Regions from separate parts of the Streptomyces sp. NPDC048718 genome, predicted to be linked through region 3. Evidence: riboswitches for the same ligand, from Rfam matches in the RefSeq annotation. Region 3 holds a riboswitch; each other region holds the start of a gene.

The links. A riboswitch is a leader RNA that binds a small molecule or an ion and turns the genes downstream of it on or off. The one in region 3 is predicted to bind cyclic di-AMP.
Region 1: another riboswitch for cyclic di-AMP. It lies ahead of ACGFRB_RS22760 (peptidoglycan DD-metalloendopeptidase family protein); the one in region 3 lies ahead of ACGFRB_RS12990 (M23 family metallopeptidase).
Region 2: another riboswitch for cyclic di-AMP. It lies ahead of ACGFRB_RS21210 (M23 family metallopeptidase); the one in region 3 lies ahead of ACGFRB_RS12990 (M23 family metallopeptidase).

Annotation. Positions count from the first base shown of each region.
Region 1 covers NZ_JBICVG010000012.1:63,065-70,500, forward strand. Annotated here, with positions in the region: gene ACGFRB_RS22740 (aspartate aminotransferase family protein) at 1-403, shown strand, start outside; gene ACGFRB_RS22745 (helix-turn-helix domain-containing protein) at 548-1,147, shown strand; gene ACGFRB_RS22750 (DUF6126 family protein) at 1,168-1,320, shown strand; gene ACGFRB_RS22755 (tyrosine-protein phosphatase) at 1,392-2,189, opposite strand; cyclic di-AMP (ydaO/yuaA leader) riboswitch at 2,560-2,739, shown strand; gene ACGFRB_RS22760 (peptidoglycan DD-metalloendopeptidase family protein) at 2,745-3,785, shown strand; gene ACGFRB_RS22765 (SGNH/GDSL hydrolase family protein) at 4,022-4,789, shown strand; gene ACGFRB_RS22770 (methyltransferase domain-containing protein) at 4,953-5,786, shown strand; gene ACGFRB_RS22775 (TetR/AcrR family transcriptional regulator) at 5,888-6,538, opposite strand; gene ACGFRB_RS22780 (MBL fold metallo-hydrolase) at 6,692-7,436, shown strand, end outside.
Region 2 covers NZ_JBICVG010000010.1:263,650-271,085, forward strand. Annotated here, with positions in the region: gene ACGFRB_RS21200 (MFS transporter) at 1-1,283, shown strand, start outside; gene ACGFRB_RS21205 (PP2C family protein-serine/threonine phosphatase) at 1,369-2,757, shown strand; cyclic di-AMP (ydaO/yuaA leader) riboswitch at 2,959-3,105, shown strand; gene ACGFRB_RS21210 (M23 family metallopeptidase) at 3,117-4,355, shown strand; gene ACGFRB_RS21215 (aldo/keto reductase) at 4,535-5,479, shown strand; gene ACGFRB_RS21220 (hypothetical protein) at 5,619-6,503, opposite strand; gene ACGFRB_RS21225 (PrsW family intramembrane metalloprotease) at 6,652-7,436, opposite strand, start outside.
Region 3 covers NZ_JBICVG010000006.1:34,816-42,251, reverse strand. Annotated here, with positions in the region: gene ACGFRB_RS13000 (GNAT family N-acetyltransferase) at 1-2,081, opposite strand, end outside; gene ACGFRB_RS12995 (HPr family phosphocarrier protein) at 2,295-2,576, shown strand; gene ACGFRB_RS12990 (M23 family metallopeptidase) at 2,868-3,638, opposite strand; cyclic di-AMP (ydaO/yuaA leader) riboswitch at 3,651-3,816, opposite strand; gene ACGFRB_RS12985 (M16 family metallopeptidase) at 4,106-5,473, opposite strand; gene ACGFRB_RS12980 (pitrilysin family protein) at 5,500-6,849, opposite strand; gene ACGFRB_RS12975 (DNA topoisomerase (ATP-hydrolyzing) subunit A) at 7,040-7,436, shown strand, end outside.

The DNA of each region.
Region 1 (7,436 bases), on a different contig from region 3:
CCGCCGTACCGGCGACCTGCTCGCCTCCCGGCTGCGGGAACTCGTGCCCCGCTACGAACTCCTCAAGGAGATCCGCGGCCGAGGACTGATGATCGGCATCGAGTTCGGCCGCCCGACCTCGCTCGGGCTGCGCGGCCGCTGGGCCATGCTCCAGGCGGCCCGCAAGGGGCTCTTCGCTCAGATGGTCGTGGTGCCGCTGCTCCAGCGCCACCGCATCCTCACGCAGGTGTCCGGCGACCATCTGGAAGTGATCAAGCTGCTTCCGCCGCTGATCATCGACGAGAAGGACGTCGACCGCTTCGTCACCTCCTTCACCGCGGTCATGGACGACGCGCACGGGGGCGCCGGGCTCCTGTGGGACTTCGGGAAGACTCTGGTCAAACAGGCTGTGTCGGCCTCGTAGGGCGGGCCGCGGGGGCTGCGTGCCCGCAGAGCCGCCGGGGAGCCGCCGGGGAGCCGCCGGGTGCGGGGAGACGCCGCTCCTGTGAGGGTTTGCCTCTGAGGCAAGAAATTTGCCTCAGAGGCACGATCCTGGCCCAATGGAGGCATGGACCACGTTACCGACGTCCTGCAGGACGTCGCCCCGCAGCTGCGGGCCCTGCGGCGCCGCCGGGGGCTCACGCTGGAGGGCGCCGCCCAGCGGGCCGGGCTCTCGCCGGCTCACCTCTCCCGGCTGGAGACGGGCAACCGGCAGCCCTCGCTGCCCATGCTGCTCTCCCTCTCCCGTATCTACGGTACGACGGTCTCCGAGCTGCTGGGCGAGACGCTGCCCGAGCGCGACCCGATCGTCCGGGCCGGCCGTTCCGATCCCGTCGAGGCCGACGGCTGGATCTACCGCCAGGCCGGAGCCGCCGGACGCGCCATGCAGTGCCTGCGCGTCCACATCCCCTTCGCCACCAGCGCCGACATCGTCCGGATGCACCCTGGCGAGGAGTGGATCCACGTCCTGGAGGGACGGGTCAGGCTCGCGCTCGGCGACACGGTGCACGTTCTCGACCCCGGGGACAGCGCCCACTACGACTCGCTCACCCCGCACCGGGTCGGCGCCGCCACCCAGGCGGGCGCCGAGCTGATGTTCGTCCACACCCTGATCCAGAGCCCCGCCGCCGAGCTGTGCCTCGGCAACGGGACTCCGCACAGCCGCTGAGCCCCCAGAAAGGATTCGACATGTCCGACAAGTCCGTACCGGTCACCGGTGAAGAGCGTGGTGGCGGCAAGTTCCCCAAGGGGCTCGTGCTCCGTCTCTTCGCCTACCTCATCGCGGGTCACCTGTTCGCCGGCTTCCTCTACCTGCTCTTCGAGATGGGCGGCGGCCAGTAACACGGCGGCAGGCGAAGCGGTCTCGGCGGCCGGCTCCCGGCCGACCGCCCCGGGCCCTCACCCGCCCGCCCCTACACCTCCGTGAGCAGCCGCTCTCGCAGCCGCTCACGGGTCTTTGGGGCCAGTCCCAGGCCCGTCAGGAGATACGCGTCGACCGACCCCCAGGTCGACTCGATCGCCTCGAACCCGGCGCGCAGATACTCCACCCGCGCGTCGAAGAGCGGGGCCAGCAGCTCCATCACCTCCGGAGACATCCCGTCCGGGGCGGTGGAGCCGCGCTTCATCCGGTAGCGCCGGTGGGGGGCGTTGGACTTCAGATAGTCCGCCTCGATCGCCTCCCGCTCGACGCCGACCGCCAGCAGGGATATCGCGATCGCGAGCCCCGCCCGGTCCTTCCCCGCCGCGCAGTGCATCAGCGCCGGAACGCTGTCCCCGGCCATCGTGTGCAGGATCCGGCTGTGCTCGGCGGTCCGCTCGACGATCATCCTCCGGTACGAGCGGGTCATCCGCCCGGCCGCCTGTCCTTCGCCCAGGACCTCGCGCAGCCGTGCCAGTTCGCCGGAGCGCACCAGCTTCCAGAAGTCCTTGCCGTCGGCGGGGTCGCTGAGCGGGATGTTCACGTTGGTCACCCCGGGCAGCGCCACGTCCGGCCCCTCCAGGCGCCGGTCGGCGTCATTGCGGAGGTCGAACACCGTATGCAGGGACAGGGTGGCGAGGAAGGCCGCGTCCTCGGTGGTGGCGTGCGCCAGATGGCCGCTGCGGAACAGCCGCCCGGTGCGGACGGCCCGGCCGTCCGCGGTCGGCAGCCCGCCCAGGTCGCGGAAGTTGCGTACGCCGGTGAGCTCGGGCTCGGTCGTCGCTTGCGTCACGGTCGCTCCTGCTCTCGGGATCGGTTTTCCGGCATCATCCCGGTGCCCGCTTCACGGTGCACCCCTCGGGGCACCCGTGGGCGATCTGCCCGAATTGGCAGATTCGGTATAACGCGCCCTGATTACTGGGGGGATGGGTGTCAGGGCGTGAGCAGCGTCATAAACATGACGGACCGTGGTGGAGCATCCTTTTCAATTCCCTTTGGCGGAAAGCGAATCGATGGGGCGTCATCGATACGAGGTGACCGAAATTCGGGCCCGGCGCGGCGTGATCATGGGGAAAAGGGATAAGGCGGCTTGTTCCCGCCGACTCGGCTCGTCTAGCGTCGCGTTCCATCCGGACGGACCGCCGAATCCTGCCGCCGCCCGGAATCCGCACTCACCCGTACCCGGCAGGAGCGGGGGACCCAGGTTTTACGCCGGTCCCTCGGCGCCCGAATAGAAAAAGGCGCGCCATGAAGGACGGCTTGGGGTGAAGTCGCGTGAACGCGCGGCCGGACATCTCCCGTCCGAACCCGACAGCTCACCTCGCAGGCGACGGAGAGGAATGCCGTCATGCCCGCGAAGGGTAAGCACCGCCGCCGCAAGGCCCGCCCGTTCAGCCGTGGAATAGTCGCCGCGAGCGCCGGCGGAGCCGTCGTCGCGCTGCCGCTGATCGGCGCGACCGGCGCCCATGCCGCCGAACGGGCCGTCCCGGCCGCGATGCCCCGGCAGGCCCCCGCCGCGACCCCGGCATCCGCCCCGGCCACCGCACCCCGTGGCGGCGCGAGCGCGTACACCGTGGTGCCCGGCGACCATCTGTCCAAGATCGCCGCCGAGCACCGGCTGGCCGGCGGCTGGCACCGGCTGTACCACGACAACCGCAAGGTGGTCGGCGAGAACCCGTCGCTGATCTTCCCGGGTATGAAGCTCGTCCTCGGCGCTACGCACACCGGCCAGGCCACCACCCCGAAGGCCGCCGCCTCGCAGAGCGTCGGGCGGGGCGCCGACAGCGTGTCCACCGCCTCCGCCTCCGCTTCGCGTGGTGCCGAGCGCGTCACCGCGTCGGCCGCCGGTGCCTCCACCCAGGCGTCCACGCCGGCCCCCTCGGTCTCGGCTTCGGCCTCGTCCTCGGCTTCCACCACCGTGTCCACCGGCACCTCGGCCTCGGTCCCGGCCGGTACGACCGCCTCCTCTGGCGCGACCGCCTCCTCCGGCTGGGTCGCCCCCGTCAGCGGCGGCACCTCCACCCCGTACCGCGCCTCCGGCTCGATGTGGTCCTCCGGCTACCACACCGGTGTCGACTTCATGGCGGCCACCGGCACCACCGTCCGCGCCGTCGGTCCCGGCACCGTCTACTCCGCGGGCTGGGGTGGCTCCTACGGCAACCAGGTCGTGATCAAGCATGCCGACGGCACTTACTCGCAGTACGCCCATCTCTCCTCGATCAGCGTTTCCGCCGGCCAGACCGTCACCGGCGGGCAGCAGATCGGCCTGTCCGGCGCGACCGGCAATGTGACCGGCCCGCACCTGCACTTCGAGATGCGCACCGGGCCGGACTACGGCTCCGACATCGACCCGCTGGCCGCCCTGCGGCAGCACGGCGTCGCCGTCTGACCCGTCCGACCCATCCGGCCCGAAACGGCGGAAGGGCCCTCCAGGCCCGCCCGTGAACCAGGCCCCGTAACCGGCCCCCGGCGCACCCGCGCCGGGGGCCGGGCGCGTATTCCGATTTGGTCGAATCTTTATCGGTGGCATATATCACCCGCCGTCAACCCCTCCTTACGGTCGCGTAGGTCACATCCGTCCGGCAAAGATGTGCTCCCGTGGCAGACGATTCGACAACACGAGACATGAACGCAATCGGGTCGTACGCGGCTATCGGTGACAGTTTCACGGAGGGCGTCGGAGACCCCGGGCCCGACGGGACATTCGTCGGCTGGGCGGACCGTTTCGCGGTCCTGCTGGCCGACCGGCTGCCGGAGCACGACGACTTCCGCTACGCGAATCTGGCCGTACGGGGGCGCCTGCTCGACCAGATCGTCGCGGAACAGATCCCGCGGGCGAAGGAACTCGCCCCCGACCTGGTGACCATCTGCGCCGGCGGCAACGACATCATCCGCCCCGGCACGGACCCCGACGACGTCGCCGAGCGCTTCGAGAGCGCCATCGCCGACCTGAGTTCCGCCGTCGGCACCATCATGGTGGCGACCGGCTTCGACACCCGCGACGTGCCGCTGCTCAAGCACCTGCGCGGCAAGATCGCCACGTACAACGGGCACGTGCGGGCCATCGCCGACCGCTACGGCTGCCCGGTCCTCGACCTGTGGTCGCTGCGGTCCGTCCAGGACCGCCGCGCCTGGGACGACGACCGGCTGCACCTCTCGCCCGAGGGGCACACCCGGGTCGCGCTGCGCGCCGCCCAGGTCCTCGGCATGCCGGTGCCGGCCGACCCGGAGCAGGCCTGGCCGCCGCTGCCGCCGCGCGGCACCCTGGAGGTCCGCAAGGACGACATGCACTGGGCGAAGGAATACCTCGTCCCGTGGATCGGCCGGCGACTGCGCGGTGAGAGCTCCGGCGACAACGTCGAGGCCAAGCGCCCCGACCTGCTGCCGCTGTAGCGGATCGGACCGGACCGGACGGGGCCGGATCAGCGCCGGACCGGTCCCGGCACCCGCACCGGCGTTGCCCCCTGTATGCGGGGGCGGGGCCGGTGCCGTCGTGTCCGGGGGTGCGACGGGGGTGCGACGAGGGCGTTTCGCACGCCGGCGGGACAATCGGCTCATGACATCTTCCGCATCGCAGTCCCGTGGTCTCGCCGGCCGTGACGCCGAGGCGCGGGGTTACCTCCTGGACAACGCCCGGGCCGAGGCGGGCGTCCGCTTCGACGCACTCGGCTCGCTGTTCGACCCGTCGACCTTCCGGCACATCGAGCGGCTGGGGATCGCCCCGGGCCGGCGCTGCTGGGAGGTCGGGGCCGGCGGTACGACCGTGGTGGACTGGCTGGCCGACCGGGTCGGTCCGGACGGCCGGGTGGTGGCGACCGACATCGACACCACCTGGGCCGCCGGTGCGGCGTCCGGCGTCGAGGTGCTGCGGCACGACGTGGGCGCGGACGAGCCGCCCGGTGACGGCTTCGACCTGATCCACGCGCGGCTGGTGCTGGTGCACGTCACCGACCGGGACCGGGCCCTCGCCGCGATGGCCGGGGCGCTGCGGCCCGGCGGGTGGCTCCTCCTGGAGGATGCCGACCCGGCGGCTCAGCCGCTGATCTGTCTCGACGAGTACGGCCCCGAGCAGGCCCTCGCCAACAAACTGCGCACCGGCTTTCGGAAGCTGCTCGCCGAACGTGGCGCCGACCTCGCGTACGGCCGCCGGTTGCCCCGGCTGCTGCGCGAGGCGGGCCTTGTGGACGTCGCCGCCGACGCGTACTTCCCGATCACGGCGCCCGCCTGCGACGTACTGGAGGCCGCGACGGTCCGGCACGTGCGCGGCCGGCTCCTCGCGGCGGGTCTGGCCACCGAGGACGAGATCGAGCGGCACCTCGCGAACGTCGAGGCGGGCCGTCTCGACCTCGCGACCTCGCCGATGATCTCCGCCTGGGGCCGTCGTCCCTGAGCGCGGGCCGCCCCGCCGGTCCTTGTTCGTCCCGGCGGTCCCCGGACTCGCCGGCCTGCCCGAAGCCATCGAAGCGGGATCCCGGCGGGCGGGTTCACGGGCTACGTGTCCGGCGTCCCCGCGCGAGTGGCCGTACCCGCCGCGCCGTTCCGGGGCAGCGCGGCGAGGCCCAGTTCGCGGGCCAGGGCGGCGTCCGCCCACGTCACCATGGTGGTGCGGGGGAGCGCTCCGGGGTACGAGGTCATCTGGACGGCCAGGCCGTCGAGGAACGCGGTCAGCCGCCAGGCCGCCGCGACCGGGTCCGGGCACGGGAATTCCCCGGCCGTCACCCCTTGCCCGATGACCGCCGCGAGCTCCTCTTTCCAGGCCCTGTCGAGCGCGCCCGCGACCTCGCGCAGGGCCGGTTCGCGCGGGCCGGCTGCCCAGCCCTCGATCCACAGACGCCAGCCGTCGGCCCGGCCGGACGGGGTGTACCAGCGGACCGCGGCGCGCAGCCGCCGAACCGCCGTGGTGCGCCGCCCGAGCAGGGTGCGCAGCCGGGCCAGGTCCTCCTCGGCGGCGTGCGCGAAGGCCGCGGCGACCAGCTGTTCCTTGGTCGGGAAGTGGTACAGGACAAGGGCGTTGCTGACCCCGAGCTCGGCGGCGACATCGGCGATCCGGACCGCCGTGACGCCTCGGGCCCCAATCTGGACGGCGGCCGCCCGCAGCAGCTCCTGCCGCCGCTCGGCCACGTTCAACCGCACTTTCGCCACGCCTCGCACCCTACACAGACCTGACCGGTGCATGATCATCCGTGCGGCGCGTCGGCGGGGCTTCGCGTGAATGCCCTCCGTACGGAGGCGATCACGGGTGGCGTCCGGCCGAGGGCGCCCATAATGAGAAGACCCTTGACTCCAGGAGGCTCCGTGACCGGCACTGGCTCCGACTCCTCGCCGCGGGTACGGCCGCGCGGTCTGCGGCCCGCGGCATTCGGCGCCGACCCGACGGGGGAGCGCCTGGCGCGTATCCGCAGATCCCCGAACTTCGCCGACGGGGTCTTCGTCAACCCCGACCCGAACCGGCCGAGGCCGTCGGGTTCGGCGAAGGAGTTCGCCAAGGTCTACTTCGGGAAGGAGGCGCGCGCCCGCCGTGCCCCCGCCGGCCGGATCCCCGTCCATCCGACCACAGTCGCCGATCTGGCCCGGCCCCCCGCCACCGGACTGCGCCTCACCTGGATGGGCCACTCGAGTGTCCTCGCCGAGATCGACGGCTACCGGGTGCTGTTCGATCCGGTCTGGGGCGACCGCTGCTCGCCGTTCGCGTTCGCCGGGCCGAAGCGGCTGCATCCCGTGCCGGCGCCGCTCGCCGCCCTCGGACCGGTCGACGTCGTCGTCATCTCGCACGACCACTACGACCATCTCGACCTGCCGACGATCAAAGCGCTGGCCACCACCGACACCCTGTTCGCGGTGCCGCTCGGGGTCGGCGCCCATCTGGAGCACTGGGGCGTGTCCCCCTCCCGGGTGCGCGAGCTGGACTGGAACGAGTCCACCAGCGTCGGCGACCTGCGCCTCACCGCCACCCCCGCGCGGCACTTCTGCGGGCGCGGCCTGCGCAATCAGCAGCACACCCTGTGGGCCTCCTGGGTGGCCGAGGGGCCGGAGCACCGGA
Region 2 (7,436 bases), on a different contig from region 3:
AGCTCACCATCAATCTCGGCTTCTACATGCTGATGCCGTACCTGGCCGCCCATCTCGCCGACGGCCTCGGGATGGCGGCCTGGGCGGTCGGCCTGGTGCTCGGCGCGCGCAACCTCTCCCAGCAGGGCATGTTCCTGGCCGGCGGCGCGCTCGCCGACCGGCTCGGCTTCAAACCGCTGATCGTCGCCGGGTGCGCGCTGCGGACGGCCGGCTTCGGCGCGCTCGCCTTCGCGCAGTCGCTGCCGGCGCTGATCGCCGCCTCGCTCGCGACGGGCCTGGCGGGCGCGCTGTTCAACCCGGCGGTGCGGGCGTATCTCGCGGCCGAGGCGGGGGAGCGGCGGGTGGCGGCGTTCGCGCTGTTCAACACGTACTACCAGGCGGGCATCCTGCTCGGGCCGCTGGTGGGGGTGGCGCTCACCGGGGTGTCGTTCCGGCTGACGTGCGTGGTGGCGGCGGTCCTGTTCGCCGGGCTGACCGTCGTACAGCTGCGGCATCTGCCCGTACGGCACAAGGCGGCGGCGACCCCGGCGGACGGGGACGGCGGGGCGCGGGGGCAGTTCCGTACGGTGCTCACGAACCGTACGTTCTGGCTGTTCTCGCTGGCCATGACCGGTTCGTACGTCCTGTCGTTCCAGGTCTACCTGGCGCTGCCGCTCGCCGCCGGGGGGACGGCGGCGATGACCGCGCTGTTCGTGGTGTCGGCGCTGGTGGCGCTGGCCGGGCAGCTGCGGATCACCGCCTGGTGCGCGGCGCGGCTGACCCGCGAGCGGTGTCTGGTGCTCGGGCTCGCCCTCATGGGGGCGGCCTTCCTCCTTCCGGCGGCGCTGGGCCGGGCCCTGGTGGGGCTGCTGCTGTGCGCGGCGGTGCTGGCGGTGGCGAACGCCGTGCTCTACCCGTACGAGATGGACACCGTCGTCGCGCTGTCCAGGGGCCGCTGGGTGGCCACCCACTACGGGCTCTACAACACCGTCTGCGGGATCGGTATCACCCTGGGGAATCTGGGGACGGGTGTCCTCCTTGACACGACCGGCTGGTCGGCGGCGCCCTGGCTGGTGCTGTGCGCGGTCGGCCTCGGGTGCGCGGCGGCGATGGCGGCGCTCGCGCGCGGCGGACGGTTGACCGCCGCGACCACCGCGACCACCGCGACCGCCGCCACGGAGGTGGAGGCAGGGGCGGACGCCGACGAGGTCAGGGACGCGGAGGCGGTCACGGACCCGGCCGCGGGCCCGGATCCGGCGGTACGCCGTACGGCGGAAGAGGAGTCGCCGGACGCCACCGCCTGACCGCACCCTGGGGAGGAGCACGAGGAGCACGAGGAGCACGAGGAGCGCGGGGAGCCCCGGGAGCCAGGGAGGACGAGGAGCACAGGTGGCGCGAGCGGCGGTGCGGCGCGGGCGAAGCCGGGACCGGGGCGAGGGCCGGCGCCGGGGGAACGGCGGCGACCCCGGCTCGTACGACGGTCCGTACCGCGGTGTCCGGCGTTTTCTGCGGGCGCTCCCGGCGCTGGTGATCGCGGGCGGGGTGGCATATGACCTGCTGACCCCGCCCATGTACACGGCGGCGCCGCTCCTTCCCGCGGCGCCGCTGATCGCCGCCCCGTTCTTCTCGACCCGTACCACCCTGCTGACCGGCCTCGCCGCCGTCATGGCCAGTACGGGCCTGCTCTTCTTCCACAAGGAGACGAACGACGTCGTCTCGATCACGGAGACGCTCACCGTCGCCACGGTCTCCGCGCTCGCGGTGCTGATCAGCCGGGTGGTCCAGCGCAGCGGCGAGCGGCTGGCCTCGGCCCGGGTGGTCGCGGAGGCGGCGCAGCGGGCGGTGCTGCCCGAGCCGGAGGAGCGGATCCGCGGGCTGCGGATCGCGGCCCGGTACGAGGCGGCGCAGGCGGGCGCGTTCATCGGCGGCGACCTGTTCGCGGTCCAGGGCACCCCGCACGGGGTACGGGTGGTGGTCGGCGACGTACGGGGCAAGGGGATGGACGCGGTGGAGGCGGTGGCGGTCGTCATCGGGGCGTTCCGGGAGGCGGCCGAGCAGGAGGCGACGCTGGCGGGGGTCGCGGCGCGGCTCGAACGGGCACTGGCCCGGGAGGGCGAACGGCGCGACGACCTCGACGCGTTCGAGGGCTTCACGACGGCCGTCCTCGCGGAGTTCCCCGGGGCTCCGGCGGACCCGGCGAGGCCGCGCGGGCCCGGGGAATGCGCCGGGTTCGTCCGGGTGATCAACCGGGGGCATCCCGAGCCGCTGCTGCTGTACGCCGACGGGGCGCTGCTGCCGCTCCGGCCGAGCGTGCCGGCGCTGCCACTGGGGCTGGGGGACGTGGCCGCGTGGCCGGACCGGGCCGACGAGACGCCGTATCCGCCGGGCGCGACGCTGCTGTTCTACACGGACGGGCTGTCGGAGGCGCGGGACGCGCACGGGGTCTTCTACGATCCGGCGAAGCGGCTCGCGGGACGGATCTTCCCGGGGCCGGAGGAACTCCTCGACGCCCTGGTGGCGGACGTGCGCCGGCACACGGGCGGCGGGACGACGGACGACATGGCGCTGCTCGCGGTGGCCCGGCCCGGGGTGGGGGAGCCGGAGCGGCGGCGGACGATGCCGGTGGTGCCGGCGGACGGCCCGAGGGCGCATGAGACGCATGAGGCGAATGAGGTGGATGGGGCGGATGGGGTGCGCGGGGCGGGCGAGGCGGGCAGTCTGCCCGGGACCGGCCTACCGGAGGGCGGCGAGGGCGACCAGGGTGATGACAGGGTGTAGTCGAGAGATCTCCCTCAGGTAACGACTGAGGCACCGTCATATGCAAGGTGTTCGTCGAAACCTTTCTGAAGAGGCCTCAACTTGGGCTATTCCCTCCCATTTCAATGAATGATCACAGGGGACGGCTTGGAATCCCTCACCCGCGTCTATTAACGTTCGATAACGCAGCGCGGTCGTCCCAGCCGTCGCAAGAGGCGGCACCGTGCGCACGCGCCGAATCCCGTCAGGGAACCGGGGAACCACCACATGGGGTGAATCGGGCCCCGCCGCACCCGTGCGGCTCGCCCGTAGGAGACCTTCCTGCTCCGAACCCGTCAGCTAACCCGGTAGGCGAGAAGGAAGGAAAGGAGAGCGCCTCCGTGGCGTCCAACCCCCCCACTCCGCAAGCCCCCTTCTCCCCGTATGGCCCGTACGACCCGAATGATTCGTACGACTTGAACGACGCGTACGACCCGAATGGCGCGTACGACCCGAACGACTCGTACAACTCGTACGGTGCCTACGACGGTCCTGGCGGGACCGAGAGCACGGCCGGGGTGACCGGGACGGCCGAGGAGTGGAACCCCACCGAGGACTCCCTGCGGGCCCAGAGCCGTTCCGGCGGCCGGCACCGCGTCGCCAAGCGCTCCAACTTTGCCCGCTCCTCCACCGTGCTCGGCGTCGGTGTGATCGCCGCCGTCGGCGCCGGCGGCCTGGCCTCCGCGCAGCAGAAGCCGCCGGTCTCCATAGCCCTGCCGGACGTCGGCCTGCCGGACGTCAAGCTGCCCGACGTGTCCGAACTCCCGGGCGTCGGACGGCTGATGAACGGTGACGCGAAGAAGGGCGACTCCGCCGCCGTCGCGGGCAACGCCAACACCCAGCCGCTCACCGCGCTCACGTACACCACCCCTGCCGACGAGGCCGCCCCCGCCGGCGGCGCCGAGGCCGGTGCTCAGCCGCAGACGCAGACCGCGGCCGACGCGGGCGAGGCACTGCGCGCCCGCATCCTCCAGCAGGCCGAGCAGCAGCACGCGGCCGCCGACGCCGCCGAGAAGGCCGCGGCGGAGACGGCGGCGGCGGAGAAGGCCGCCGCCGAAGCCGGTGCCAAGGCCGACGCCGCCGAGAAGGCCGCCGCCGAGGCTAAGAAGAAGGCCGAGGCGGAAGCCAAGGCGAAGGCCGCGGCGAAGGCGGAGGCCGAGCGCCTGGCCAAGCTCGCCGCCAGCTTCGCGCTGCCGACCTCGTCGTACGTGCTGACCTCCACCTACGGCGTGCCCGGCTCGATGTGGTCCTCCGGCTATCACACCGGTCTGGACTTCGCCGCGCCCACCGGTACGCCGGTCAAGGCCGTGCACGGCGGCACCGTCAAGTCGGCCGCCTGGTCCGGCGCGTACGGCTACCGCATCGTCCTCGAACTCGAGGACGGCACCGAGATCTGGTACTGCCACCTGTCCTCGATGACCGCGGGCGTCGGGCAGTCCGTCGGCACCGGCGAGACCATCGGCCGGGTCGGCGCCACCGGCAACGTGACCGGCCCGCACCTCCACCTGGAGGTCCACACCGGGGACGGCTCCCGCCTGGACCCGGCGTCCTGGCTTCGCTCCAAGGGCCTGACCGTCTGACCTCCCCGGGGCGCCCCGAGGCCCTCCGAGGTTCCCCGGGCCGCCCGGATTCCTCGGGATTCTTCGGCCTACGCCCCTGTGCGCCTTCCGAGCCGCCCGGCCCCTGTCGGTGTGACAGGGGCCGAAGAGGCGGGCATGGAAACGGAGCGGGCCCGGACGCGCGGGGGGAAGATCGACCCATGACTTCCCTTCGCCGACTGGGCACTTCCGATCTGCACGTCTTCCCGCTCTCCCTCGGGGGCAACGTCTTCGGCTGGACCGCCGACGAGGAGGGCTCCTTCGCCGTCCTCGACGCCTACGCCGCCGCGGGCGGCAACTTCGTCGACACCGCCGACGTCTACTCGCAATGGGTCGAGGGCCACGAGGGCGGCGAGTCCGAGACCGTCATCGGCCACTGGCTGGCCTCGCGCGGCAACCGTTCCGACATCCTCGTCGCCACCAAGGCCGGTTCCCACGCCGACTACAAGGGGCTCCGGCCGGAGACGATCAAGGCCGCCGCCGAGCAGTCCCTGCGCCGTCTCGGCACCGACTACATCGACCTCTACTACACGCACTTCGACGACGAGTCCGTCCCGGTCGAGGACATCGTCACCGCCCTCGACGCGCTGGTGAAGGAGGGCAAGGTCCGGGCCGTCGCCGCCTCCAACATCTCGGCGGAACGGCTGCGCGCCTCCCTCGACTTCGCCGAGGCGGAGAACCTCACCGGGTACGTGGCCCTCCAGCCGCACTACAACCTGGTCTCCCGCGACACCTACGAGGGACCGCTCCAGGACACCGCCGAGGCCGCCGGACTCGCGGCCGTGCCGTACTTCGGGCTCGCGTCGGGCTTCCTCACCGGCAAGTACCGGCCGGGCCGCACCGTCGACAGCGCCCGCTCCCAGCGGCCGCTCGAACTGCTCGGGACGGAACGCGGACAGCGGGTGCTCACCGCGCTCGACAAGGTCGCCGAGGCCCATGACGCCGAGGTCGCCTCCGTGGCCCTGGCCTGGCTGGCCTCCCGGCCGACCGTGGTCGCCCCGATCGCCTCGGCCCGTACGGTCGAGCAGCTTCCGGCGCTTCTCGCGTCCACCGAACTGAAGCTGACGGACGAGGAACTGAGCACGCTGACGGCCGCGTCCGCCTGAGCTGCGTCCGAGCCGTTCCGGGGGCGGGGCCGGGCCTGAACGCGGGCTGAATCCGCTCCGGTACGGGGCCGATGGCCCGCCCGGGCCCTGCCGCCCCGCCCCGGCCGGTCCCGCAGTCCCGCCGTCCCGTTCGGCTCGTTCAGCAGCCGGTGGGTACGGGAGAGCCCGGTCCGGGCCCCGGATCCCGTCGGATCCGGCCCGCCGGCCGGACCGGGAGCAGCGTGGCCGGTGCGGCGAGGGCGGGCACGATCCAGCGCGACAGCTCCAGCACCTGCGCCACGGCGCCCAGGGCGAGGCAGCCGAGGAACACGGCCAGTCCCGTGAGCACGGCGGTCCTCACCAGGGCCGCCGGCCGGTGGTCGAAGGGGTGGGCGTGGTGAGGGCGGTGAGGAAGGTGGTGGTCCGGGCGGGCGCGGAACCACCGCAGACCGAAGCGCAGCGACAGGATCGCGAGCAGGCCCAGTCCGGTGGCGATGCCCGTACTCGTCCGGGTCTCGTCGCGCGGCTCGTCGAGGGTGGCCTGCCGGGCCTCGGCGGTGGCGAGCGCCACGACCCTCCCGCGCCAGAGCGTCCCGGCGACCCGGTCCCCCGGCCGCAGCCGTTCCAGCAGAGGGCCCGGATCCGCGAAGCTCACCGTGGGCCGCAGGACGGGACTGTTCAGCGATGCCTGGTAGCGGCGGCTTCGGGGAACCCGGTCGACCACGATGCCGGCCACCGTGAACGCGACCGCCCGCAGACAGCCTTCCGGCCCGGCGGTGTCGGCGGCGTCGTTGGTGGCGGCGGCCGATCGCGCGCCGGCGGTGACGGGACACGGCTCGGCGGCCCGGTAGTCCGCGTTCCACGACACCGCGCTCGGTATGCGGTGGACGAAGCTGTCGAAGGACACCACCCCGAGCAGCAGCCCCAGCACGATCGCGCCCACCCCGGCGAACCGCGCCAGGCCCCCGCCGTACGGACCGCTCCCGGGCCGCCACCGGACGGGCCCGCCGCCGTCCACCGGATCCTGCGCGTTCCCCACGGCCACCGGAGTCCCCCTCGCGTCCCCGCGCCGGAACTCCCCGCCTCCCCCTGAGACGGCCCCCTCCCGGCCACCCCCGCAGTCTTCAACCCAGGATGATCGTCGGACAAGAGGTCTGCATCGGCCGGATCAGGACGAATATCCAGGGGCGTCCTCAGCTGCGGTACGGGTTGTAGCCGCCGTAGTCCAGGTACTGCGGCGGCGTCCAGACACGACCGGTGGCCCGGGCCGCGTACGACAGCGCGGGCGAGGCGAGCGGCCGGCGCTGCCACAGGTGGTGCAGCAGCTCCTGTTCGCGGGCCGCGAAGTCGGGTACGGCCTGGCCGCGCCGGGCCCGGTGGCGCAGGAACGCCAGGGTCGTGGCGAACGCCTCGTACTCGCCGACGGCCTGCGCCGCCGGTTTGCCGCGGCCCCGGGCGGCGAACGCGCGGGCCATCGAACGGGCCCGCATCGAGGAGAGCGCGAGCGGTTCGTCGGGCGCGAGCCAGCCCGCCGCCGCGTACGCCGGGAGCTCGGCGGATATGGTGCGCAGCTCCCGCTGCCGGCTTCCTATCGCCAGCCAGACCAGCAGGGCGAACACCGGCACCATGAACATGCCGTAGACCACCAGGAACGCCATCGGGTGGAAGGTCGCCGAGCCGTTCCACAGCGCGTGCAAGCTCATCGCGAGGAGCAGTCCGCCGAGCGGCAGCAGTGTCATCCGGACACGGCGGGCCTTGGCGGTGGCCGGGAGCAGGGCGGCGAAGCCGAGCCCGAGGCCGGTGAGCGAGGTGAACAGCGGATGGGCGAACGGGGACAGGACGACCCGCACGACGAACGTGCCCACGGTCACCGCCCCGACGCCCGTCCCGCCGATCTCCTGGTCCTCGCCGAAGGCGTTGCCGAGGTAGAGGATGTTCTCGGTGAAGGCGAAGCCGGTGGCGGTGAATCCGGCGTAGA
Region 3 (7,436 bases):
GCGACCCGCGAGGCGGACGGAACCGGTGGGGTGGCGGGGACGGCCTGTGGGGCAGCTGCCGGGGCAGATGGCACGGCAGGGGCAGGTTGCACGGCGAGGGCCGCCGTGGGGTCCGTCGGCCTGCCCGCGCTGGGCCGCGTACGGGTGGCCGCGGACAGCGCCTCCGCCAGCGCGCCCATCTCCACATGCACGACGACGACCGGCTTCGCGGGGCCGGGCGCGGCGGCGACGGCCGAGCGCAGGGCCGCGGCCAGCACGTCGACACCACCGGACGCACCGGACGCACCAGTCCCACCCGGCGCACCGGCCTCGCTGCCCGTCGCGCCGGCCGTTCCGCCGATACCGTCCTCGCCCACGCGCGGTATGGCCGTGACGACCACCGCGTCGCAGCCGTCGTCGGCGAGGGCCGCCGCGAGCGCGGCGCGGAAGCCGTCCGGGGTGGCGCCGGTCGTCAGGTCGAGGGGCCGCTGCGGGCGCAGGCCCTCGGTGAGGCAGGCGTCGTAGGCCAGCAGACCCAGCGACTCGGAGTTGCCGAGGATGGCGACCCGGGGACCGGCGGGCAGCGGCTGGTCGGCGAGGAGCAGACCGGTGTCGACGAGTTCGGTGATGGTGTCGACGCGGATGACTCCGGCCTGCCGCAGCAGCGCGGAGACGGTGGCGTACGGAACCCGGGTCACCGGGACCCGGTGCCCGGGCGGGGCGCTGCCGCTGTGCCGGGCCCCCTTGACCACGACCACGGGCTTGACGGCGGCGGTCCGGCGTGCGAGCCGGGTGAACTTGCGCGGGTTTCCGATCGACTCCAGGTACAGCAGGACGACATCGGTGGCGGGGTCGTCGTACCAGTGCTGGAGCAGGTCGTTGCCGGAGACGTCGGCGCGGTTCCCGGCGGAGATGAAGGAGGAGACGCCCGCGCCGTGCCGGTGCAGACCGGCGAGCAGGGCGATGCCGATGGCGCCGGACTGGGCGAAGAGCCCGATCCGGCCGGCGGCGGGCATCTGCGGGGCGAGCGAGGCGTTCAGCCGGACGGACTCGGCCGTGTTGATGATCCCGAAGGCGTTGGGGCCGATGATCCGCATGCCGTACGAACGGGCCTGGCGCACCAGGGCTCGCTGGCGTTCACGGCCCTCGGCGCCGCTCTCCGCGTATCCGGCGGACAGGACGACCAGTCCGCGGACGCCGTGCTCGCCGCAGTCGGCAACAGCGGCGGGCACCTGGTCGGCGGGAACGGTGACGACGGCGAGGTCGACCGGCTCGCCGATGTCGGCGAGCCGGCGGCAGGCCGGAGCGCCCTCCAGGGTGTGCGGCCCCTCCCCCAGGTTCTTGTTGACGGCGTGGACGGTGCCCCGGTAGCCGGCGGCGACGAGGTTGCGCAGCACGGTCCGGCCGACCCCGCCGGGCGCGCGGCCGACGCCGATCACCGCGACCGAGCCGGGGGCCAGCAGCCGCTGGACGGAGCGGGACTCGGCGCGCTGTTCGCGGGCGCGCTGCACGGCCAGGGAGCGGTCGGTCGGCTCCAGGTCGAGGTGGAGGCGGACCGAGCCGTCCTCGAAGCTGCGCTTCTGGGTGTAGCCGGCGTCCGTGAAGACCTTGATCATCTTGGTGTTCGCGGGCAGCACCTCGGCGGCGAACCGGCGGATCCCGCGCTCGCGGGCGACCGCCGCGATGTGTTCCAGGAGGGCGGAGGCGACCCCGCGGCCCTGGTGGGCGTCCTGGACGAGGAAGGCGACCTCGGCCTCGTCGGCGGGCGCCGAGGCGGGCCGCCCGTCGGGGGCGATGCGGTCGTAGCGGACGGTGGCGATGAAGTCGTCGCCCACGGTGGCGGCGAGCCCGACCCGGTCCACGAAGTCGTGGTGGGTGAACCGGTGGACGTCCTTGGCGGACAGCCGGGGGTAGGGCGCGAAGAAGCGGTAGTACTTCGACTCGTCCGACACGTGCTCGTAGAAGCCGACCAGCCGGTCGGCGTCGTCGGCGGTGATGGGGCGGATGCGCGCGGTGCCGCCGTCCCGCAGGACCACGTCCGCCTCCCAGTGGTCGGGGTAGGCGTGTTCCGGCTGTGCGGGCTGTTCCGACGCGCTCTGCATGGGGAAAGACTACGACCGGCGCGGGGCGTTGACACGAGTGGTGACTCGGGTCGCGGCGGAGCCGTGGCACCGGTCGCGCGGCGGGCGGGCGCCGGGCGCTGTGGGGAGGGCCGGACGGGGCACCCCAGGGGCCGCCCGGCGGTTCAAGGCCGGGTCTCTCGCCACCCGTGAGAGACTGGTCTAGACAACCGCTGAGAGTTGAAGGGCAACCACATGGCTGAGCGCCGCGTCAACGTCGGCTGGGCCGAGGGCCTGCACGCCCGCCCCGCCTCCATCTTCGTCCGTGCCACCACGGCCTCCGGCATCCCCGTGACGATCGCCAAGGCCGACGGCAACCCGGTCAACGCCGCGTCCATGCTCGCGGTGCTCGGCCTGGGCGCCCAGGGCGGCGAGGAGATCGTGCTCGCCTCGGACGCCGAGGGCGCCGAGATCGCGCTCGACCGCCTCGCGAAGCTGGTCGCCGAGGGCCTCGAAGAGCTGCCCGAGACCGTCTGACCCGTCCGCCGTCACCCCGCCGTCACCCGGCGACGGTTCGGCGGCGGTTCGGCTGTTCGGCGGTTCGGCTGTTCGGCGATTAAGCGACGAGAGCCGCGCCCCTCCAGCTCCTCCGGAGGGACGCGGCTCTTCGCATGTCCGCGCCCCGCGCACACCCTGGCACCGCACTCCCGGCACCGCGACCCCGCGCACACCGAAGCCCCGGCTCCTTCGAGCCGGGGCTTCGTCACGTGATGCGCCGCGCGCGATCGCGGGATGCGATCACCCACCGGGCCACCCGGGGGACGACCGTCAGACGGCCACGCCGCGGGCCCGCAGGTACGAGATCGGGTTGATGTCCGTGCCGTACTCCGCACCGGTGCGGGCCTCGAAGTGGAGGTGCGGGCCGGTGGAGTTTCCGGAGGAACCGGAGATGCCGATCAGCTCGCCCGGGGTGACCTTCTGGCCGACGTACACGCGCAGGGCGGAGAGGTGGCCGTACTGGGTGTACGTGCCGTCGTTCATCCTGATGACGATGTTGTTGCCGTACGCGCCGCCCCAGCCGGCCTCGACGACGGTGCCCGAGCCGACCGAGACGACCTTGGTGCCGTACGCGGCGTGGAAGTCGATACCGGAGTGGTGGCCGGAGGACCACAGCGCGCCGCCGGTCTGGTAGCCGGTGGAGACGTACGAGCCGGCGACAGGGAGCTGGAAGGAGGCGAGGCGCTTACGCTCGGCGTCGCGGGCGGCGCGCTCCTTGGCCTCGCGGATCTCCTTGACGCGCTGCTCGGCCTTGCGCTTCGCCTCGGCGGCGGCCTTGGCGCGGGCGGCGGCCTGGTAGGCCTGCTTCTCCTGGGCGGCGGCCTGGGCGTCGACGTGCTTGGCGAGGGACTCCTCGGTGACCACCCGGGTGAGGCCGGTGTCCTCCAGGGAGCCGTCCTCGGCGTCGGCGGCGAGCGCCGGGGAGGCCAGAGAGCCGATGACGCCGGCACCGGCGAGAGTCGCCGCGCCGGCGATGCCCGCGCCGCGGCGCGCCATCCGGCTCGGAGCACGATGCTTCCCGGTGGCACGGGTGAACGCCATGAAAAGGCTGGTCCTTTCCTTCCCTCTCGCCTACCGGGTTAGCTGACGGGTTCGGAGCAGGAAGGTCTCCTACGGGCCCCTCCGCGAGAGAGCGAAGGCGTCCGATTCACCCCAGGGGACGTGAGGGGTCCCCGGCTCCCCAGGCTCGCGCCTGACGGGGACTCGGCGATGGCTGCCCGGTGCCGCGGACGCGGCGTCGTGCAAGGGCGGACAGCCGCATCGACGCTAGGCCGATCATCTGTCCATCGCCAAACAGAGGCGCCTCATTGTTATTCATGCCACAGGGCATTCGGCCTCACAGGCCGTCAATTCGGACATAAGGAAGGACCCTGACGAACCGGGTCGTCAGGGTCCCTCTCTCAGCCGTCCACACCGTCGGCCCGGCCGAGCCCACGGGATCGGCCGGGCCGGCCGGGTCAGGTCACTCCCCGGCCGGGTCAGGTCGGTCGGGTGGGTCGGTCGGCCGCTCAGCCGGTGACGACCGTCACCTCGCCGATCCCGAGGGCCCGCACCGGCTCCTCGATCTGTGCCGCGTCACCGACGAGCACGGTGACCAGCCGGTCCACCGGGAAGGCGTTGACCACGGCGGCCGTGGCCTCGACCGTGCCGGTCTCGGCCAGGCGCGCGTACAACTGCCCCTGGTAGTCGTCCGGGAGGTGCTGCTCGACCTGGTCGGCGAGCGTGCCCGCGACGGAGGCCGCCATCTCGTACTTGAGCGGTGCCACCCCCACCAGGTTCTGCACGGCCACATCGCGCTCGGCGTCCGTCAGACCCTCGGCGGCCAGGGTGCGCAGCACCTTCCACAGGTCGTCGAGGGCCGGGCCGGTGTTCGGCGTGTCGACCGAGCCGGTGATGGCCAGCATCGAGGCACCGTGGCCCTCGGCGTCGGAACGCACCACCTGGCCGAAGGCCCGTACCCCGTAGGTGTAGCCCTTCTCCTCGCGCAGGACGCGGTCGAGCCGGGAGGTGAGGGTGCCGCCGAGGCAGTACGTACCGAGCACCTGGGCCGGCCAGACCCGGTCGTGGCGGTCGGCGCCGATACGGCCGATGAGCAGCTGCGTCTGGACGGCGCCGGGGCGGTCCACGATGACGACCCGTCCGGTGTCGTCGGCCGTGATGCCCTGCATGGGACGCGGCGCGGCGGGCGCCCCGGTCCACACGCCCAGGGTCTCGGCGAGCAGCTTGTCCAGGTCGACCCCGGTCAGGTCGCCGACGACCACGACGGTGGCGGCGGCGGGCCGCAGGTGCGCGTCGTAGAAGGCGCGCACGGCAGCGGCGTCGATCGCCTCCACCGTCTCCTCGGTGCCCTGGCGCGGCCGGGACAGGCGCGTACCGGCCGGGAACAGCTCCTTGGAGAGCTGCTTGGCCGCCCGGCGGGCCGGGTTGGCCGCCTCGTGCGGGATCTCGTCGAGCCGGTTGCGCACCAGGCGCTCGATCTCGGACTCGGCGAACGCGGGCGCGATCAGGGCCTCGGCGAGCAGGCCGAGCGCCTTGGGCAGCCGGGAGACCGGGACCTCCAGGGAGACCCGTACGCCGGGGTGGTCGGCGTGCGCGTCAAGGGTGGCGCCGCAGCGCTCCAGCTCGGCGGCGAACTCCTCGGCGGAGTGCTGGTCGGTGCCCTCGGACAGGGCCCGGGCCATGATCGTGGCCACGCCGTCCAGGCCCTCGGGCTCGGCCTCCAGCGGGGCGTCGAGGGACACCTCGACGGCCACCACCTGCTGGCCGGGGCGGTGGCAGCGCAGCACGGTCATCCCGTTGCCGAGCGTGCCGCGCTCCGGGGCCGGGAAGGCCCAGGGCTTGGCGAGGCCCGGCTGGGGCTGCGGGTGGAACGTCATGGTTGCCAAAGACGCGGCGGCCTCGGTCACTGGTCCGCTCCCTCTTCCTCGTCGCTGTCGCTGTCGTCGGCGCCGTCGGCCGTCACCGGCTCGTAGACCAGGACGGCGCGGTTGTCCGGGCGCAGCCGGGCCTGGGCGACCTCCCGGACCTCCTCGGCGGTGACGTCGAGGACCCGGTGCACGGCGGTGAGCGCGAGCTGCGGGTCGCCGAACAGCACCGCGTACCGGCACAGTTCGTCGGCACGGCCGGCGACCGTGCCGAGCCGGTCCAGCCACTCGCGCTCCAGCTGGGCCTGGGCGCGCTCCATCTCCTCGGGCGTCGGGCCCTCGGCGGCGAAGCGGGCCAGCTCCTCGTCGACGGCCTTCTCGATCGCCGGGACCTCGACACCGCCGGAGGCCTTGACGTCCAGCCAGCCGAGCGAGGGCGCGCCGGCCAGCCGCAGCAGGCCGAAGCCCGCGGCGACGGCCGTACGGTCGCGGCGGACCAGCCGGTTGTGGAGACGGGAGGACTCCCCGCCGCCCAGGATGGTCAGGGCCACGTCGGCCGCGTCGGACTCCCGCGTGCCGTCGTGGGGCAGCCGGTAGGCGGCCATCAGCGCACGCGCCGGGACCTCCTCCTCGACGACCTCGCGCAGCTGCCCGCCGATGACGTCCGGCAGCGAGCCGTCGCGGGGCGCGGGCTTGCCGTCGTGGCCGGCGATGGAGCCGAAGTACTTCTCGACCCAGGCCAGGGTCTGCTCCGGGTCGATGTCGCCGACGATGGAGAGCACCGCGTTGTTCGGCGCGTAGTACGTGCGGAAGAAGCTCCGCGCGTCCTCGAGGGTGGCCGCGTCCAGGTCGGCCATCGAGCCGATCGGGGTGTGGTGGTACGGGTGGCCCTCGGGGTACGCGAGGGCGGTCAGACGCTCGAACGCGGTGCCGTACGGCACGTTGTCGTAGCGCTGGCGGCGCTCGTTCTTGACGACGTCGCGCTGGTTCTCCATGGACTCGTCGTCCAGGGCCGCGAGCAGCGAGCCCATGCGGTCGGCCTCCAGCCAGAGCGCGAGCTCCAGCTGGTGCGCGGGCATGGTCTCGAAATAGTTGGTCCGCTCGAAGCTCGTCGTACCGTTGAGCGAGCCGCCGGCGCCCTGCACCAGTTCGAAGTGGCCGTTCCCCTTCACCTGGCCCGAGCCCTGGAACATCAGGTGCTCGAAGAGGTGGGCGAGTCCGGTGCGGCCCTCGACCTCGTGGCGCGAACCGACGTCGTACCAGAGGCAGACCGCGGCGACCGGGGTCAGGTGGTCCTCGGAGAGCACCACCCGCAGGCCGTTGGCCAGCCGGTGCTCGGTCGCAGTCAGGCCGCCGGAGCCGGCCTCGGCCTCAGCCGTGTGACCCATGGGCATGTACGTCCCTTCGATCGCGATCGGGAAAAAGTCCTGCCACTGTATGCAAGCGCGCCGCCACCTCGCGAAGTTCCCGTACCTCTCGGATGTCCCTCTTCCGGGTCGCGGTCGGCATTGTCCGTGGCACGGTCCACAATGGTCGGCGTCAGATCAGCCCAAGTTTGGTGAAGGAGCCGCAGCCGCGATGGCCCGCCGCAGCACGAAGACACCGCCGCCGGACGAAGCGTTCGAAGAGCGAATCCTCGACATCGATGTCGTCGACGAGATGCAGGGTTCCTTCCTCGAGTACGCGTACTCGGTGATCTACTCCCGTGCGCTGCCCGACGCCCGCGACGGTATGAAGCCGGTACAGCGCCGCATCGTCTACCAGATGAGCGAGATGGGCCTGCGGCCCGAGCGCGGCTTCGTGAAGTGCGCGCGCGTGGTCGGCGAAGTCATGGGCAAGCTCCACCCGCACGGCGACGCGTCGATCTACGACGCGATGGTCCGGATGGCACAGCCGTTCTCCATGCGGCTGCCCCTCGTCGACGGCCACGGCAACTTCGGCTCGCTCGGCAACGACGACCCGCCGGCCGCCATGC